Regions from separate parts of the Xenorhabdus bovienii SS-2004 genome, predicted to be linked through region 1. Evidence: predicted binding sites of a transcription regulator. Region 1 holds the regulator's gene; the other holds the start of a gene.
What was found. The regulator Fur, encoded in region 1, represses iron uptake genes when iron is present. The targets are predictions, from matches to a motif close to ATAATAATGAGAACNACTATCAA.
Positions count from the first base shown of each region.

Region 2: a site for Fur is predicted at 2,178-2,200, ahead of XBJ1_RS11045 (isochorismate synthase). Genes of this name have one in related genera too.

Region 1 is NC_013892.1:1,123,382-1,133,094, forward strand. It holds gene XBJ1_RS18985 (inverse autotransporter beta domain-containing protein) at 1-2,638, shown strand, start outside; gene XBJ1_RS04775 (AEC family transporter) at 3,116-4,069, shown strand; gene ybfE (LexA regulated protein) at 4,454-4,741, shown strand; gene fldA (flavodoxin FldA) at 4,915-5,448, shown strand; gene fur (ferric iron uptake transcriptional regulator) at 5,629-6,078, shown strand; gene XBJ1_RS04795 (beta-N-acetylhexosaminidase) at 6,199-8,880, opposite strand; gene glnS (glutamine--tRNA ligase) at 9,250-9,713, opposite strand, start outside.
Region 2 is NC_013892.1:2,570,662-2,580,374, reverse strand. It holds gene XBJ1_RS11050 ((2,3-dihydroxybenzoyl)adenylate synthase) at 1-818, opposite strand, end outside; gene XBJ1_RS11045 (isochorismate synthase) at 812-1,900, opposite strand; partial or broken gene XBJ1_RS11040 (ISKra4 family transposase) at 2,412-2,588, opposite strand; partial or broken gene XBJ1_RS23015 (IS701 family transposase) at 2,815-2,953, shown strand; gene XBJ1_RS11035 (ISAs1 family transposase) at 2,995-4,116, opposite strand; one part of gene XBJ1_RS20815 (IS1 family transposase) at 4,264-4,513, shown strand; one part of gene XBJ1_RS20815 (IS1 family transposase) at 4,513-4,958, shown strand; partial or broken gene XBJ1_RS11020 (transposase) at 4,987-5,298, opposite strand; gene XBJ1_RS11015 (DUF441 domain-containing protein) at 5,535-5,987, shown strand; gene XBJ1_RS11010 (tRNA(Met) cytidine acetyltransferase TmcA) at 5,984-8,125, shown strand; gene XBJ1_RS11005 (YpfN family protein) at 8,070-8,264, opposite strand; gene XBJ1_RS11000 (M15 family metallopeptidase) at 8,313-8,987, opposite strand; gene dapE (succinyl-diaminopimelate desuccinylase) at 8,984-9,713, opposite strand, start outside.

The DNA.
Region 1 (9,713 bases):
AAAAGACAGCATCAGGGTCAATGCGGCGGGTCAATTACCGGGAGAAGGCCAAGATCCACAAATCGGTGATGTTAAAGAAGTGTCGGACGGGGTGTATGAAGTCGTCGTCACCGCCGGCCAGAAAACCGGCCACTGGACGCTGACCACCACCGTGGATGGCACGGAGATGAAGAAGGAGACGGTAATTGAGTTTAATGAAAACAAAGCGCCGGCCGTGAACAATCTGCAACTGAATGGCATTTTACATATCAATGAAACCCTGTATGCCCGCTATCAGTTTGAGGACAAAGGCGGTAATACCACTGACCGTTCGTTCTATGTCTGGGGAGATAAAGGCACTACCGCGAAACAAGTGATGGCACTGGCGGATGCCGCCGGGGTGAAAGAGCCGGTACTGACGCAGAAAAACGGCGAAGGCCGGGTAACCGCCGGCGCGGCGGATAATGAAAAAGTGAAGTATGTTATTGCGCGCAGCGATGCCGGTAAGGTACTGGAAGTGTCCATACTGGCGGCTAACGGGGCGAACCTGCGGGCCAAAGCGCCGGTGACCACGGATATAACCGACCCGGCAGCCAACCAGGGCCTTACGGGCGGGAATGGCAAAGGCGGTGTGGCAGATCCGGATGCCAAACCCGGTATCGACAAGATTGTCCTGAGTGGTGATTTGGAAATCAATCAGCCGCTTACGGCCGAATATACCTTTAACGGTAATGGCGGTGACGCCACCGACCTCTCCCAGTTTGCCTGGCATGACAAGGGGACTCCGGCAGCCGATTACCAGCCCGTACCGGACAACGGCAAGAATGCTCAGGACAAAACAGGCAAGGTGACCAGAACGCTGGAGCAAGCGGATGCAGGGAAAACGGTGGCGATTACCGTTAAGCCCGTTAACGGAAACAACGAAGTCGGTGAAGCCAAAACGGTAGATATTGGTATGACGGACACCAACATCAACCAAACCACGCCCAAAGGGGCAAAACCGGGCACCATTCTTGACCCTAATGCCATTCCTTCCATTAAGAATGTAGTCTTGCACGGGTACCGATCTGTAAATTCAACCCTGAAAGCCACTTATGAGTTTGAGCCCAATAACGGTTATGTGGAAGATAAAACTACCTACACCTGGAGGCGGGTCGCAACAATAGGCGGCACGCCGGAAGACATCAGTAAACAGGGCGCTACAGGCACTGTCGATGGTCAAGGGGGCCAGATCGAATCTTATAAGCTGAGTGACGACGATATTGATAAATTTGTGGAAATTGTTTTGACGCCCAAAAATGGCAGAAGCAAACCAGGAACTGATATTTTGAAGAACAGCGGTCAGAATGAAGGTAATGAACTTCAGGGCGGTAATACGATAGGGCAGATTATTGACCCCTCCCGGGGCCCCGGCATTGCAGATCTGAAAATCCACGGTAAGTTAGCGGTTGATGAGGAACTGACTGCAACGTATAAATTTGAGGCTAAAGGCGGACATGACCAAGATAACTCCCTCTTTTTATGGGGTATCAAATATCCCGCAGGAGACCCTGATTACAATAAGTCCCCCGAGTTTCTGGTGGAACAATTTAATAGTGATGACAAGGATCATATTGTCCCGCCAAATAACACCAATACCATCCCCGGATACCGTCTGAAACCGGAAGACAGTGGCCGAGTCATCCAAGTTGCGATACAAGCCCGTTCGAAACTGGCGCGTGGCAAATCATATAACAGAGATACACGGCAGGAAGCTGATGAAGGCAATAATTTAGAAGGCAACCTGGATGGTACGGTGAAAGGCGTGGCGAGTGACTTCACGATAACGCCGGATAAACCTGAGAAGGATGCGGATGGCACGATGGCGGTTAAGGTTGAAAGAGATAAAACCATTACGCTCACGGTCAAAACTGAGAACGGAGGTCAAGCCGTTGGGGGTGTCCCTGTGACAATTAAGATGACGGCGATTAATCGTCAGAAGAAAGCTGACACAGTCACAGTAAACCTGGAGGCGAAAGAAGGTGTACTGGCGGGTAAAGAGGATACTTACCGCGGCCATACTGATGAAAAAGGTCATCTCGTTATCAATGTCACTGACCCTAACGGTATTGGCACAAGAACCACCCTGTCGGTAGAGGTGCATGACGGAGCCAACCAGACGTTGACCAAAACATGGGATGTTATTTTTACCGTGATTACCAGCCCGGATACACCACTGGCTAATTATTGGGGGCATATGGAAGATTACATTACAGTTAACGGAAAAAAATACTCGCGGCCTCCATTACATTCTGAGGCTCCATTACATTCTGAGGAAAGGGATGATATTCCTGATACAATAAACCGCGAATTATGGGTAACCCCACAATGGCGTGTAGCGGCAGATTACTGCAATAAATTAGGAGAGTTACCCACTAGCGATCAATTAATGGATATACATAATGCTTATCCAAATGGGACTCTTTACAACAGTTATGGGTGGCCTGTTAATTATTTTGATAATAATAACAATAACATTGGTAACTTTTGGTTCTGGTCATCTAATATTGTGGGGGAAGGATATGAAACAAAGAATATAGTTGTAGATATTAATAACGGTGACGTTTGGAGATTAGAAACTGGTCATTATTTCCATATTATTTGTCGCATTAAAAACTAGGACTTTATTTATATTTTAAAATCTATTAATTAATAAAGGTGGAACAAGCCCTGAAAGTTGCATACTCAACAAATAGGGGCTTCATTTTTTATTAGTGATAATTCCCATAGTTAACGATGTGCACATCACCATCGATAAATTCGAATGTTACACACCAGTTTCCTGAAACAATAATTACCCTCTGCCCTCGCCTATCTTTCACACAGAACACGGTTGCACGAATTTTTTAGATAGACTAATCTATCTAAAATATCAACACTAACCTAAGTGATCACTGTAAGGACGAGGAATGGCAAGAAATCTTCTATCTCTTCTTGGCGTTTGTTTTTCCCTGTTCATTTCCACTGCAAATGCCCAGTCCCCCCAAGAGCAGATGCATGTCTCAACCACAACCATGCAGGCTGTACAGTTCACTCCCTCTATCAAAGGAGTATGTTGTTATGTTTTAAATTCATATAAGATTGATTTATAATGTTTATGATAGTTGTACCAATATTTCTTATTATTTTTATCGGATATATTTTCGGGCGCTTACGCCCTGACAGTGGAAAATCTGATAAATTAATCAATGAATATGTGCTTTATATCGCACTCCCTGCTTTATTGTTCCTTGCTATTGCTCGGGCAGATATTAATGAGCTACAACAATGGGGATTCATAACTGCCAGTTTGTCTGGAATTGGTGCCGCATACATTTTAGGAATATTAGTAGCAAAATTTATGGGGATTAGTTTACCGCAATCGTCGATTTTAAGCATGGGTGCATGTTATGGTACAACTGGGTATATGGGTGTTCCAATCCTAATTTCAGTCTATGGTGAATCCGCCGCGCTTCCTGCCGCTATCGCCACTATTTTGCATAACATTCCTGCAATCATGGCTGTTATCATCACTTATGATATTTTTTCTACACACCAATCCGGCAACAAAATATCCATTAGTCAAAGTCTCGTTGGGGCATTAAAGACAACATTGAGCAATCCTCTGACTATTTCAGTTATTGCTGGATTGGTTTTCGTTTTTTTAGGTATTCCCGTTCCTAACTTTTTACGTTCATTTGCTGAATTTCTGGGTAATGCCTCCGGTCCAACAGCACTATTCGCTTTAGGACTGGGATTATCTCGGCTTAAAATCAAAGAGCATATCAACAGCGATGCGCTAAAATTAGCTATGCCAATGTTGTGCCTTAAATTAGGAATACAGCCATTGATTACGTTTCTCTGTGCCTACTATCTATTTGGTATGCAACAAACTGATAATATCTGGCTAATTGCTGCGATTGTCATGGCTGCACAGCCAATAGGAGCAGGTGTTTATGTTTTTTCCAATAAGTATGGTTTTAAACAGGAAGTCATTTCTCTCTCCATTATTATTTCCCTGCTTATTGCATTGGTTACCATACCTACTATTCTCCAATTACTACCTATCTAAAATTATGAACATATTAATGTGATAATTAATATGTTCATAATTATCACATTTATTAACTTAGACGATACGCTTTCAATTGAATAATGCAGATGTAGGGAGTTAACCCCTCTACAGTAAGCCGAATGGAATCAAACGTTGATAAAGCAAGTATCAATAACGTTGGCTCGTTATGCCATCCCGATGTGGAAAGAGCCAATGAAAACTTTGAGTTTTAACCCCCCCGTCTGAGCCAGAAAATCAACGATGCATATCCTGAAATAACCCACTCCCCCATATCTCTATCTTCCTGCCAGATATCTCTCCCATCAACCAGTAGCGGCTCGCGCCCAGCTAAGGTATCATTGCCCGCTATACTATTGGTACACGCCCTTTACAATTGAATTTATGGCAAAAGAACAAACTGATCGCACCACACTGGATTTGTTCGCAGATGAACGCAGGCCAGGGCGACCGAAAACGAATCCGCTGTCCAGGGACGAGCAGCTTAGGATCAATAAACGCAACCAGTTGCGCAGAGATAAAGTCAAAGGACTGCGTCGAGTGGAATTGAAGCTCAATGAAGATGCCATCGATGCTTTAAACCATCTGGCAAAAGAGCGCAATATCAGCCGCAGCGAGCTGATTGAACAAATGTTATTAGCTCAACTGGCAGAAAATCACCTTACTAATTAACGGCTTTCACTCGACAGTATGAAACGACGTTACCACACAAATCTGACAGACTTGTCATTGATGTTTGGTCAAAATAACGCTTTTAATTTTATTAAAACTGACATTTTTCCTGCTGGTTTCAGCGTGATGTGTATAGCTTAATACACAATTAAAATAAGAGGTTAACCCATTTTATGGCAATAATAGGTATATTCTTCGGCAGCGATACAGGCAACACAGAGAACATTGCCAAAATGATCCAAAAAAAATTGGGCGGTGCTGATGTTGCTGAAGTCCACGATATTGCCAAAAGCAGCAAAGAAGATATTGAAGCTTTCGATATCCTGCTGCTCGGCATTCCGACTTGGTATTATGGTGAAGCTCAGTGTGACTGGGATGATTTCTTCCCGACACTGGGAGAGATCAATTTCGATGGCAAACTCATCGCTCTGTTCGGCTGTGGCGATCAGGAAGATTACGCAGAGTACTTCTGTGATGGGATGGGGACGATTCGCGATATCATTGAACCTCTTGGTGCTATTATCGTAGGTCACTGGCCAACCGAAGGGTATCACTTTGAAGTCTCCAAAGGTATGGCTGATGATAACCATTTTATTGGCCTTGCTATCGATGAAGATCGCCAGCCAGAATTGACGGATGAGCGCGTTGAAACTTGGGTACAGCAGATTAAGGCCGAGATGAGCCTGTCAGAAATTCTTGGTGTATAAGGAGCCAAGCTCCTTTTCACGGGATAATTCCTCAATAATGTGTCATGATATCGGGATAGGTATGGTTTTCATTTCAAGTATCCGTGCCTATAATCTATCACGTGAAACAGAATCATGATTCTCTCACGATACACCCAAGTATCATAAGTTCACCTTACTAAGTTACAGGACTGAATCCGCATGACCGACAACAATAAAGCATTGAAAAATGCTGGACTTAAAGTAACACTTCCACGCCTGAAAATTTTGGAAGTGCTACAGGATCCAGAATGCCATCATGTCAGTGCGGAAGATCTCTACAAAAAACTGATTGATATCGGTGAAGAGATTGGCCTCGCCACTGTCTATCGCGTGTTGAACCAGTTCGATGATGCCGGCATTGTCACACGTCACAATTTTGAAGGCGGTAAATCGGTTTTTGAACTCACTCAACAGCATCACCATGACCATCTGATTTGCCTTGACTGCGGTAAAGTCATTGAGTTCAGTGATGAGTTTATTGAAGAGCGCCAGAAAGATATCGCTGAACGTTACGGGATCAAGCTGTCAAACCATAGTCTCTACTTGTATGGTCACTGTACTGCTGGTGATTGCCGCAAAGATAGCACAATGCATGATGAAAACTCATGATGAGAAAGCACGACACGATAAGAAGTTCTGACAATTATCCACTTCTGTGTCTCATGTAGTCTGAATAAGCTACTGCCGATTAGCTCAAGCTAATCGGCAGGCTGCTTTTTAAAAGAAATATCAGAGCGTGATTTTTACTTCTTCATCTCGGCTAAAACGCTTACCATCAGTACTGACAGAGCGCACTTTCACATTATTGCTGACATGTGGACGCTGCCTGTCATCGTAAATCGCCCATGTTTTACCGCCATCCAGCGAATACTGGATCGCTAGCCCCGGCAAGGCGATATTGGCTTCCAACGTTCCGGATACAATCCTTCCCCCAGGTACTGGCAACCGATAGGCGATGTTAGCTTTGTCCAATTTAGCCAGCTCATGTTGTCCCATCAAATTGGCAAAATCTATCCAATCATTGTTGATCGCATTAGTATCAACATAATGTGTTACGCCGCCCTTATATTCCCTGCCCTGCTGGTAATTCTGTTCCCAACTCGCCTGATGCCATGCACGTTCCGCCAATGGCAACAAGCGCGGGTAAATCATGTATTCCATCTGATCATCAGTACGCACGGTTTCGCTCCATGATTGCCCTGATAGCCCATAAGCTCCCGGCCAATGTTTGTTGCTCTGGGTATTGAAGCGGTTGCCGTCGCGATCCACCGATGTTTCAGCATTTTGTGGCATATTGTTCGGCGCAAAACTGAAAATTTTTGCTTCATCGTTGAAGCGTGTTGCCCAATAGTAGCCGCGCTCTTTCGGACTAACTTCATACGGCATATCAAGGTAGACATAATCAGGGCTGGAAACGACCACTCGATAGCCCTTATTCGCCCAATCATTGGCAGAATCATAGCCTCCCCAATAGAGTGTATCCCAGAAATTCACTGCCACATGCTTGGTGGCGAAATCTTTTGCCGACTTCGCATGTTTCAAGCCATCCTGCCATGCCTGCATTGTATCAATGCCGTGAGTATTGACGATCTTGCTGACTTCAATGGCAAAATGACTGTCAAGTTCACTAACATCTTTAACAATGCCCTGCGCTATCATTTTTTGGCAAGCCTGAGATTTTGCCCACGGTTTGTCTTCTATCTTTTTGTTGATGATCCCTTTGCCCGGTTCTATTGGGCCATCTTTGTCCTGATACCCCGTTCCCAAACGAATGTTTTTCGCTTCATCACCACCAAAATGCCATGTTTTCAACGGTAATTCCGCTTCTCTGTGCATTAAAGCGATTTCGCTGATAATTTTGTCAACAAACCGTTTGGAGGAATCCATACACGGATTTAAATAACTGCGGCGATCGTAGAACTGTACTGATGTCGCATTCGTGGTATCAGTCGGGTCAAGCAGGCGATATTCATTGGCCTCCTGCTCTTTCCCCTGTGCCATCAGGTTTTTGTAACGGGCTTCCATCGACACAACCGCTGCACGAGCGTGAGCAGGGGTATCAATCTCGGGGATCACTTCTATCTGGCGCGCTTTGGCATATTTCAAGATATCAATGTAATCCTGACGACTAAAATAGCCACTTCCCATATTATTGCTATCAGGCCCTGATCCTAATTGCGGCAACAAACATTGAGTTTCACTCAGATCATGACAGCGTTTGCTCCCGACTTCAGTCAGCTCCGGCAGACCGGGGATTTCCAGACGCCAGCCCTCATCATCGCTCAAGTGGAAATGGAATTTGTTCAGTTTATAACTGGACATTTGATCGAGCAGACGCAAGACAGCTTCCTTACTGTGGAAGTTACGCCCAACATCTAAAAATATGCCTCGATAATCGAATCTGGGCGCGTCTTTTGCCGTCAGTGTGGCAATTGTAGGATCACCATTGGCAGGGAGCAGAGATAACAATGATTGCAGGCCATAAAACACACCGGATTGATCAAATGCGACGATTTGCGTTCCTTGAGTTGTGATATTCAGCGAATAAGCCCCTTGCACTCGCCAAGTGCCCGTAAATTTGTTTGCGTTGATCTGTGCCGCAATCCGATAGCCATTATCTGTTAGCTTGATATTGTGAGAGGCAAAACGTTCTCGAATAACGTTGATTGATGCGTTGCTCAACCCGCCCAACTCCAGTTTCACACCACGGGACAGGTTTACATCTTGTGAATGGATAGTCAGCGTTTTTGGCGTCGGAATAACCTGTCCACGCAGTTTATCCCCGCTGATTTTTACCATCTGCTGGTTTTTTACAAAACGAGTTTCCGGAGTCATCAGAATATTGTTATCCAGCGTAGTCCGTTTCCACTGCTCATCTGTAAAATCAGATAAAAACGCACTCAGATCTTCCGTATCGGTATTCGCCAGTATTTTAGGCATCGCATCACCGGAAGTGGCATACCAGCGTGGCATAAAATCTGTGCTGTAAATCTGCCAGTATTCTCCAAAGATCGGTAACAAGATTTTTTCATTGGCTTTGATACCGATGAATTTTTCCGTCGGCTCCAGCTTATGTAAGTCACCCGTGATATGCGTGATTTTGTATTGCTCATGATCGACTTTCAGGATCTGGCGAATACTGTGAAAATAGATCGCCCAGTCAGAAGAGTCGATCGCCTGATTGCCATTAGCTAATGTGATATGAACCCGATTACAGGAAGCCCCGTCCGCGCCTAAAATGGCACAATCGGTTCCATGTGCTCCTGCTTGATTATCCTTAATTTTGAAATTCACTTTTAATTGACTAAGCGAATCCACTATCTGCTGTGACGTCATTTCTGCATGAACACAGCCCATTAATCCAACTGTCGTGATGAGTGCTGCCAAGGTACGCAATTTAACGCTTTTCATGAATGACCTCGTCTGAACTTATTATTCTTTTATACCCTGCAACTTCAGATTTATCGGGTATAGCTGGGTAATGCTGCTTCTGTCAGTCAATACCGCGCTATAACAAACGCAGAAACAGCGACGACAGTCCATAAAAGATGCTAATTGGCACAGTTACAGTAAATGTAATATTTTTTCCGCCCAGAAGAACAGGCTATTTTTTATACCACCAGTTATCAATAGCAAATAACCCTACATAAAATAGGACTATAAGGCAATTTTTAATCTTTAGTGGGGAGAGTCAATTTTCATTACAAATATTTTAAACATAAAAAAAGCGCGATAATAATCGCGCCTTTTTAATGTTTTGGTTATAAAAATTAGCTCTGGTTATTCCTGAGAGATCTTTGTCCAAGTATCACGCAAGCCAACTGTGCGGTTAAATACCAGATGTTCTGCACTGGAGAGGCCGCTATCAGCACAGAAATAACCTTCACGTTCGAACTGATAAGTTCTTTCTGGCTGTGCATTCACCAGCCCTGGCTCGACAAAACCTTTACGCACGACCAACGATTCTGAATTGATAGTGGATAGGAAATCATCTTCCGCCCCTGGGTTTGGCACACTGAACAAACGGTCATACAAATAGAATTCCGCTGGCACGGCATGTACCGCACTCACCCAGTGAATCACACCTTTGACTTTGCGGCCGTCAGCCGGATCTTTGTTCAGTGTCTGCTCATCATAGTGGCAGTAAATGGTAGTGATATTGCCTTCCGCATCTTTTTCAACATGCTCTGCCTTAATCACATAAGCATTACGCAGGCGCACTTCTTTGCCGAGCACCAGACGTT
Region 2 (9,713 bases), 1.4 Mb from region 1:
TGATGTGCGATAGCAGGAAAACATCCATCTGGACTAGGATCGGGAACGAGGACAACCTGACCACCCGCATAGAATACGCCCAGAGCTCCCGGTGAACTCATAGGATAGTTATGTGCAGCCGGCAGTGCACAGAGATATCGGGTCTTACTGCTTACGTTGCAGATCGGATTACTGGCGCGGATGCTGTAATAGTAGTCGTTGTGGGTACGTGGAATCAGCTTGGGTGTGCCAGTGCTGCCGCCGGAAAGCTGGAAAAATGCGACCTCATCTGCCGGCGTTGGTGTTGGCGTGAAGTCTCCCGGTTCTTCCGATATCAGGCGTGCAAGCGAATGGTCTGAATCTGAATTCGCATGGTGAAGCACCACTATATTCAGTTCTGGACACTGATCTATTAGAAGATCAATAAGAACATCATCATGAAACTGGCGATGTTGGCGATCGGCAATGAGTATGCTTGGCATAATTTGGCGTGCATACGCGGTTAATTCGCTGCTTTGGTGGCTATAAAGCGCGTTGACAGGTGCGACACCTAGGCGCAGTAAGGCAAAAAAGACGATATAAAACTCAGCCTCGTTGCCAAGCTGAACCAGTGCAGTTTGTCCCTGACGCACGCCGCGTCGGTGCAGAGAGGCGGCTAATCGGTTTACTGCCTCATTCAGCTCCCGATAGCTCCAGCTCTGCTCACCGCAAAATAGTGCTGTGGTATCGTTCTCGCGGTGAATATCAAGAATCTCGCTCAATGGACGATCAATCCAGTACCCTTTCAGGCGATAGAGTGCAGCCAGATCCTGAGGCCAACGGTTGAATTCAATCATAATGTCTGCTCCTGTTGCATCGCAAAACCAAGTGCGTTCAGCATGGTGTTAAATTTGGTATGGGTTTCCATCCATTCGTTTTCCGGAACAGAGTCCGGAACGATGCCGGCGCCGGCGAATAGCTCAATCTGATGGGGCCGCACTTTACCGCAGCGGATCGCCACTACCCATTCCCCGTTTCCGCGGGCGTCGCACCAGCCGACGATACCGCCAAACCAGCCGCGATCGAAGGGTTCCAGCGCGCCGATCAAATTGCGGGATGAGGTATAAGGAGCGCCGCATAATGCGGGCGTGGGATGAAGTAGGCAGGCAAGCGATAGAGCACTATCGCGATCATTGGCCAATATACCCTGAATCTCAGTAGCGAGATGCCAGAGCGTGGGCGTGCTGAACAGCGAAGGTTCAGGGATCGTCAGAGACTGGCAAAGATCCGTCAGTTGGCGACGGATAGCCTCCGTGACCACCCGATGTTCATGGCGATCTTTTCCGGAGACCAACAGCTTTTCTTTGGCATTTCGGTCACTGGCGGTATTGTCGCCTCGCCGCACTGAGCCTGCAAGGGGACAGGAGCGCAAGACATTACCCTCTTTGCGTAGCAGCAATTCAGGGCTAGCACCAATCAGCGTGCCATCTGCCAGCGGTAAGTGAAAGTTGTAGCTCTCTGGATTCTGTCTGTTGAGCTGCAGCCACAGATTCAGTGCGCTAAGCGGGGGGATGCTTTCAATCTGTAGCAGACGCGACAGCACAACTTTATCGAGCTCTCCAATGCGTAGAGGACTCAGCGCGCTCTCCACCATGGCGCAAAACGCATCGTGATCTGGAATGTAGTGAAAGAGGTGGACTACGACTTCAGCGTTGCGGTTAGATAAGCCTAAATAGTTGGTGAAGGTACTACTAGTGTCAATCAATGCGTCGGATACGGAGGTTGCGCTTGCAAGCGCCATCTGGTTACGCGTAACGACGAAAATTGTCTGCCGTATTTTGAAAAGCGGAATTGCCGTTTTGGTGCCTGGTGCACTCCTCTTTGCTACGATTCCTTGCATTAATACTATTACGTTTTTCAGCTTCGCGGTTATCACTCTCATGATGCCAATCCCGTGCTAGCCGCATACGCCTCATCAGATAACGTGGGTATTGAAAACAGTACCACCTGAAACCCAAATCCGGTGCATCTGGAGATGATTTTCACCACAAGTTTTTTTCTTATCTTAAACATAATCAAACACCGTCTGATTTGCCTTATAAAAATAATTTAATAACCATCAATGAATTTGTACTGCTTACAGGCGGCGCTGGAAACAAAATGTTCGTCATAAAGAGGTATGAGCTCTTGAGGAAGAAAACACTATTACAATATTTTAGATGTAAATGATTATCAATATAATTAGCGTTATTGGTATTAATAATTTTCTTGTAAAAACGGTTCTGTCGCATTAAGGAGAAGTGAGGTAAAATAGCGACTTTTACTCTGTGGTTGTGGTTTCATCATTTCTTTAATTTGAAAAGCCTTCAAACGTCTACGCTATCCTACCGATATTATCGTTCAATGTGTCCGTAGGTACTTAGCTTATGAAAGCATAAAAATCCTTGGTGCACTCATGCAGCAATAATCTCTGCCAAATAGTGATCTGTTTCTTTGCTTAATTTGATCCCCGGATACCAGTGCTCAAATCGCGTTTTTAAATCATTATTGAGTACCGCTGTTCGCGTCTGGAGTAGATAATGTGCACCTTGTTGACTCCATTGCATTTGCTGTTTTTTCACCATGCGCTTAGTACTACAGCCGTAAACACTATTTATCGATAGGAAATCCGCCATAAAAAGATTGAAATTGCATAGTTTCTTAATTTAGCGATTATCAGATAACACGTTGATTTGTACTACAGCCGTAATCCATATTGTGCCATGATAGGGCTCTTCTTCCTTAAATCAAAGGCGGTGTTACATGTCATCCTCTGCCAAAATCTGGGAACAGGCGCTACAGGCATGACATGCCCGTCTGACTCCCTTATTTCACTCTATCGGCCCACGACAACGCAGCCTCGCCTATCTTCGGGGGATTGCTCAGTGATGTTGAACGTAAGAATAGCTGGCAACTGGCTGAATGGATGGGGGAAAGTACTCCCGATGGCATTCAATTGGGCGATGAACAGGGGGTTCTCATCCAAGGCAATCGCATCTAAATTTGATGCGCTTTGCCCAGTACTGTAAGTAGATATTCACCATCCCAACCAGCCCGTTTACGGCGTGCTTTAATTCCCGCTTTGGTGGGAGCTAAGCGCAGTAAATTCAACGCGATTTTATTGAGTAATGCCATATTGGCGGCTGCATTGCCTTCCCGCATCCGCTGCTGATCTTCATTAAAAGCAATATCCAGACACCAATGGAGTTGCGTTTCTATTTGCCAGTGACTGCGGATCGCTGTCGCTGCCCGTTGAGCCTCTGTCGGACGTAAAGTGCTGATAAAATAACAGCTCTCCCGGCTCACTTCATTTCCTACATAGCGTTCGCGGATCACCCGTATTATGCTGTGTAAACCACACCAGCACGCCTTTTCCGGCAACCAATCAACATGGGTCATTTGTACTGTGCGTCGCTCAATGCGGCCATGTCCGGCATCCACGTCTTCATATTCGCTCAGGCGCTCCGGTTGGGATGAGACATAATCGAAATAATGGCTGACATCATTATACGGGCCGGGATGATTTTCTTTCAGGCTCAGTACGTAATCCGCGCCCGCTTCATGTAATTGATGAGCAATCGCTTTCTGGCATCCCATGGCATCGATAGTCACCAGACTTCCAGACAAAACCAATCGTCGAAGTAACTCAGGAATAGCGGTGATTTCATTGGATTTACTCTCCACTTTCACTTGTCCCAGAACTAAGCGATTGGTACAGGCAAAGGCGCTGACCAGATGGATTGCCGCCTTGCCGTTGGCTTTATCGAGTGACCGGCGCATGGTTTTGCCATCAATAGCGATGATACCCTGATCAACTCCTTGTGCCAGCGTAGATATCCAGGAGGTGAAACAGTCGGCAAAAGCCTGCGCATCAAGTGCAGCAAAGACACGACCAAAGGTATCGTGAGAGGGGATGCCATTAGTGAGATCAAGCAGTTGGGTAAAGAAATCCTGTTTAGATTCGCCAAACTCTTCAATTTCGACCCAACCTTCAGCGCCACAAATCACAGCGCAGATGGCGATAGTCAGGATATTTTCCAAACTATGCAACTGAGTTCGTTGAACTCGGGGATCTTCAAGTGAGGCAAAATGCTGTAACAAAGGGCTGACAGAGGACATAAGGATGGATTTAAAAGCTGCATAACGACATGAAATTAAACCATTGTCAATGAATTTTAGATGCGATTGCCCTGGCACCTGAACTAGGTCACGTATTCATCCCGTTGTTTCTCACGTATAATGAGGGTAAATACGTGAGGGATAGTGATGGCATTAGTTGAAGTGAAGTGTCGGTTTTGTGGCCAAACCACGCCTGTTAAAAAACACGGTAAAGGAGAAGGTGGGCATCAACGATATTATTGCCAGTCCTGTCGTAGAACCTTCCAGCTCGAATACACTTACCGGGCTTGCCATTCGGGTATGAAAGAGCAAATCGTCGAGCTTGCCATGAATAACGCCGGTATTCGTGATACGGCACGGGCACTTCATGTCAGCATTAACGCTGTTGTACGCACTTTAAAAAACTCGCGCCGCGATGTGTAACCACGCTGCCGCTGGATACCCCTGAGCTTCAGCTTATCTGTGAAGTCGATGAAATGGGGTCATTCATCAGTAACAAAAAACGGCAACGCTGGCTGTGGTACGCGTGGGAGCCTCGCTTGAAACGTATTGTCGCTCACGCTTTTGGCGCTCGTAGCAAACAGACACTCAGGACGTTGCTGGAAAAGTTATCCGCTTTTGATGTGGCATTCTGGTGCACCGATAATTTCGGGGCATATGACATATTGGCTGATGAGAAACATATCACCGGTAAACTTTATACTCAACGTATTGAACGAGAAAATCTGAACCTGCGTAACAGGCTAAAGCGACTCAATCGCAAGATGCTGGGTTATTCTAAGTCAGTTGAAATGAATGACAAGATCATTGGCACATTCATCGAACGTGAGTTCTATTATTGATGGCCAATCAACAGGTTGAATACACGACCCCTGAACTATGTTGATGAGCCCGAACAATACTGCCATCAATGAACAACCATTCTGTATCTGTATTCTCAGATAATAATTTGAATAATAAATTAAAAATAGCTTTCTTAGACCCATCATTAAAGCGCTTAAAAATGGTGTTCCATTTGCCAAATTCAGTGGGGACATCTCGCCAGGGACAGCCTGTTCGCATCCGGTAAAGGATCCCCTCGAAAGTCAGATAATGTTCTTCTTTGTGATATACATATCCACTTTGTTGCATCAATACAGCTAGCTTATTCCATAAAGGTTTTGATAACATTGTTCTTGGTATGATGGTCTGGGGTAATGGTTTTTTCGCGAAGACAATGATACCAGAGCATCATGCTGTTCAAATTCCCCTCATAAAACGTCAACAGCCCCTAATCTGGTCAATATGATCATGAATTAGCAATATTTTATTGAATGTAAATAATATGACTAACATATTAAATTTTAAGTTATTATTCTGCTGTGTATTGGTCGGTGTAAAAACCATCAGTCAAAGTTTTTTGCAGGGAACAAAAATTCATGAGCTATGTTGATCCTACTTTACTTATTTTGTTAGTGCTGGCAGGCCTTGGCATTATCAGCCATAACATGACAGTAACGCTTGCTATGCTGTTTTTGCTGATAGTCCGTATTACACCACTGAATCACTTTTTCCCTTGGGTGGAAAAGTATGGCTTGACGATAGGTATCCTGATTCTCACCATCGGAGTCATGGCACCTATCGCAAGTGGGAAAATTTCTGCGCAGGACATATTCAGTTCATTCCTGAATTGGAAGTCGCTGCTCGCTATCGCTGTCGGCATTATCGTATCGTGGCTGGGAAGCCGTGGTGTTGCCTTGATGTCGAGTCAGCCATCTACAGTGGCGGGGTTATTGGTTGGTACTGTATTGGGCGTAGCGTTGTTCAAGGGCGTTCCCGTCGGCCCGCTGATTGCAGCGGGTATTTTATCTATCATGATTGGTAAACCATGACCATGTTAGATTCGATCTGGAAAAAGTTGCAGGAGCAAATGCAGCAGCAAGGGCAGCGCCGCTTGGTGGTTTTAAGTGGTGATGTCCTGTGGAGCGAGCAGATTGTCAATCAGCTGAAAAAACAGTTTCAGGGGGATTGGGTAACAGTCGCATCTGGAGACGAGGGTGTGATTGAGCCAGTAAAAGCGTGTAGTTTGCTTGGGCGCGAATTTATGCATGGGGTTTTTGATGTCACCCGTGGTTTTAATGCCGAAGCGCTGGCGATTCTGGCTGGTACGCTAAAAACAGGAAGCTGGCTGGTGATGCGTGTACCCACTTGGTCACAATGGCCAGCACAGCCAGATGAAGACAGTTCGCGTTGGAACGAGTCGGCTGGCGTGATCTCTACACCTTATTTTATCCAACATATTCAACAGCAAATCCTAGGGTTTCCCGATATCCTGCTATGGCAACAGGGAAAACCCTTTCAGCCAATGCAATTACCACAAACCGCATCGTGGCAGATGCCTGATGGTAATCCTACTGCCAGCCAGCAGGCTATTCTTGAGCAATTACTACGGGCTTCACAGGGAGTTTGGGTGGTCACTGCGCCCCGAGGACGCGGAAAATCTGCCTTGGCCGGAATGCTCATACAGCAATGGCAGGGGAAGTGTTGGCTATGTGCACCTGCAAAAATCACAACAGAAGTTATTCGGTATTATTCCGGGACTTCCGATCCTGAGCAGGGTTCTCCCGTTGATAAAACCCCATTCTGGGCGGTAGACAATTTATTGAAATATTGTCGATTGAAAAATAATCGGGAAGGACATGATATTGATGCAGACTGGCTTCTGATTGACGAAGCCGCGGCGATCCCAACCCCGCAGTTAGCCGAATTAATCCGATATTTTCCACGAGTGTTATTAACGACAACGGTACAGGGCTATGAAGGAACCGGGCGTGGATTTTTGCTGAAGTTGTGTGCCACATTGCCTGATTGCCATGTTAGAGAACTGGAAACACCGATGCGCTGGGCTGAAAATGATCCACTGGAAACATGGTTAGATAGCACACTGTTATTTGATGAAAAATCGTTGTCTGGTAAGCCATTGGTTTATTCCGAACCTGAGAAAAATTTGCACTTTTATCCCATCACTCAGGCAATGTGGTTGCGACAACCTGAATTACTGCGTCAGTTTTATGGACTGTTGACGAGTGCTCACTACCGCACATCTCCTCTTGATTTGCGCCGTTTGCTGGATGGTAACGGAATGACTTTTCTGGCCGCTACATCTCGTTCCGCTGTGAATAATCAACAATTGATCGGCGCGTTATGGATGGTAAGTGAAGGTGGGTTGCCACAGACATTGGCGCATGAAGTGTGGGCAGGTCGCCGTCGTCCAAGGGGAAATCTGGTGGCTCAGTCTCTGGCCGCCCATAGTGGCTTTCCACAGGCTGCGATGATGCGTTCACAGCGTGTCAGTCGTATTGCTGTCCGGGCACAATATCGCCGTCGTGGCATTGCTCAACGCTTGGTTGCTCAACAGTGTCAAGAAGCTCGCACGCAAAAGCAGGATTTTCTTTCTGTCAGCTTTGGTTATACCGCTGAACTTTGGTCACTCTGGCAAACATGCGGCTTTCGATTGGTGCGGATAGGAACCCATCTCGAAGCAAGCAGTGGTTGCTATACCGCAATGGCTATTTTGCCACTGAGTGAGAAGGGAAAATGGCTGGCTGAGTCCGCACAACAGCAACTATGTCGTGATGCATACTGGCTGGAATTACTGATCGGTTTTTCCTTACCCATTGATCATCATGATGATAACCAGCTCAGTGATAATGACTGGCAGGAACTGGCGGGTTTTGCATTCGCTCATCGTCCCCTGTCTGCGTCTTATTTTGCGTTACAGCGGCTATTGTTGGCACTTGATCTGGCTTTGCCAGCATTAAGAAAATATCTTCAACAACAGATAGATATTGAACAGTGCGCGCGCGATTTATTCCTGAGCGGACGTAAGGCGTTGTTGAAACGTTGTCGGGAAGAAACCGCAGGAGCATTGGCAAGCATTGATGAGATACTTGCCAATCAGTGGAAAAATTGGACTATTTCTTGCGGTGTTTCTGGGAACAATCGTCCTCATCATCCCATTTATCATTAAAATCTCGGTGAGGGGGTAATTCTCGTTTGTTATCTAAAAAGCGCTTCTGATCGACGCGGCTCAGCTCTTTTATCGCATTAACAATAATACCGATGAGTAGTAACAGAATAACCCACCAATAATCCATCAACCAGTGCATCATGCTCTCCTGAGAATATTATGAAATTAGCGCCTGCTGGGATTACGCTTAATCCTGCTCGGCAATTTTGACATACTTTGCAAAAAGAGAGGAGAGGTTGGCTGATAACCAATCAATACCAGCAATGTTGTGATCCTGCCAGGCCTTTAGCAGCACTTGCTCATTGAACAAATTTTCTGCTTCATGGGACAACGGCCAAAAACTGATATGCCACGGTTCATATGCTACACCACTGCTATGTCGGTTGAATGGGCGATAAAAATCGTAAATAGACATATTTTCAGTCAGCCAGTCTGATAGTGGTTCAAAATAGCCACCGTTTTCATATTCCCATGGTTCCAGTAACAATTTCTGACCTTGTGGCAGAAGGAATGGGTCATAAATATCCAGTTCAGTACCCCAGTGATGACGGCTGGCTCCCGGCAGAGCAGACCAGCGGAGAATAGCTTCGCAAATCTCTCCTTCGGTCATTTTTGTAATATCAAGGGGCTGGCTATTGTCATCCAATACCGGACGTTGTCCCCGAAATTTTTCATTCCAGATAGCTTGCTGGCGTGCGAAATCACGAAATGAACTGGCGGGCTGTAATTTAAAGCCTGCCTTGGCTGCATCTCTTTGCATGGCAAGAAACGCTTTGGTGGCATTGAACTGTAAACGGTGATTACCCGCGAATGTCACCAAGTGATCTGTTGACAGACCTGTCAACATTTCAGGCGTCATCATTTGATTAATTGCTCCATGATACGTTGGTAAATCAGGCTCAATTTCTGTAAATCTGACACGCTGATACCTTCATTAACTTTATGGATAGTGGCGTTAATAGGCCCTAATTCCACAACCTGCGCTCCCATTTTAGCAATAAAACGCCCATCCGATGTGCCGCCACTCATTGATATCTCTGGTTTATATCCGCAACACTGTTCAATGGATTCAACCACGGCATCGACCAGTTCACCTTTGCAGGTCAAAAAAGGCTGGCCGGATAGCCACCAGTCAATGTCATATTTCAGATTATGTTTTTTCAGCATATCTTCAACCCGCTGGCGGATTTCGGTATCTGTCAATTCAGTACTGAAACGGAAATTAAATTGAACCCACAATTTACCCGGTATGACGTTATTGCTGCCGGTTCCCGCTTGAATATTGGCGATTTGCATACTGGTGGCGGGGAAAAATTCATTGCCATTGTCCCATTGGGTATTGACTAGTTCTTGTAGAAAAGGCAGTGAATGGTGAATAGGGTTATCTGCCAGCTGTGGATAGGCAACATGCCCTTGAATACCGTGGATAGTCAGACTGGCTGTCAGGGAACCACGACGCCCATTTTTAATTATGTCACCCAGACGTTGCTGGCTGGAAGGTTCTCCTACCAGACAGTAATCCAGGCGTTCATGGCGTGACATTAAAGTTTCGACCACCTTGACGGTGCCATTTGTCGCGCTGGCTTCT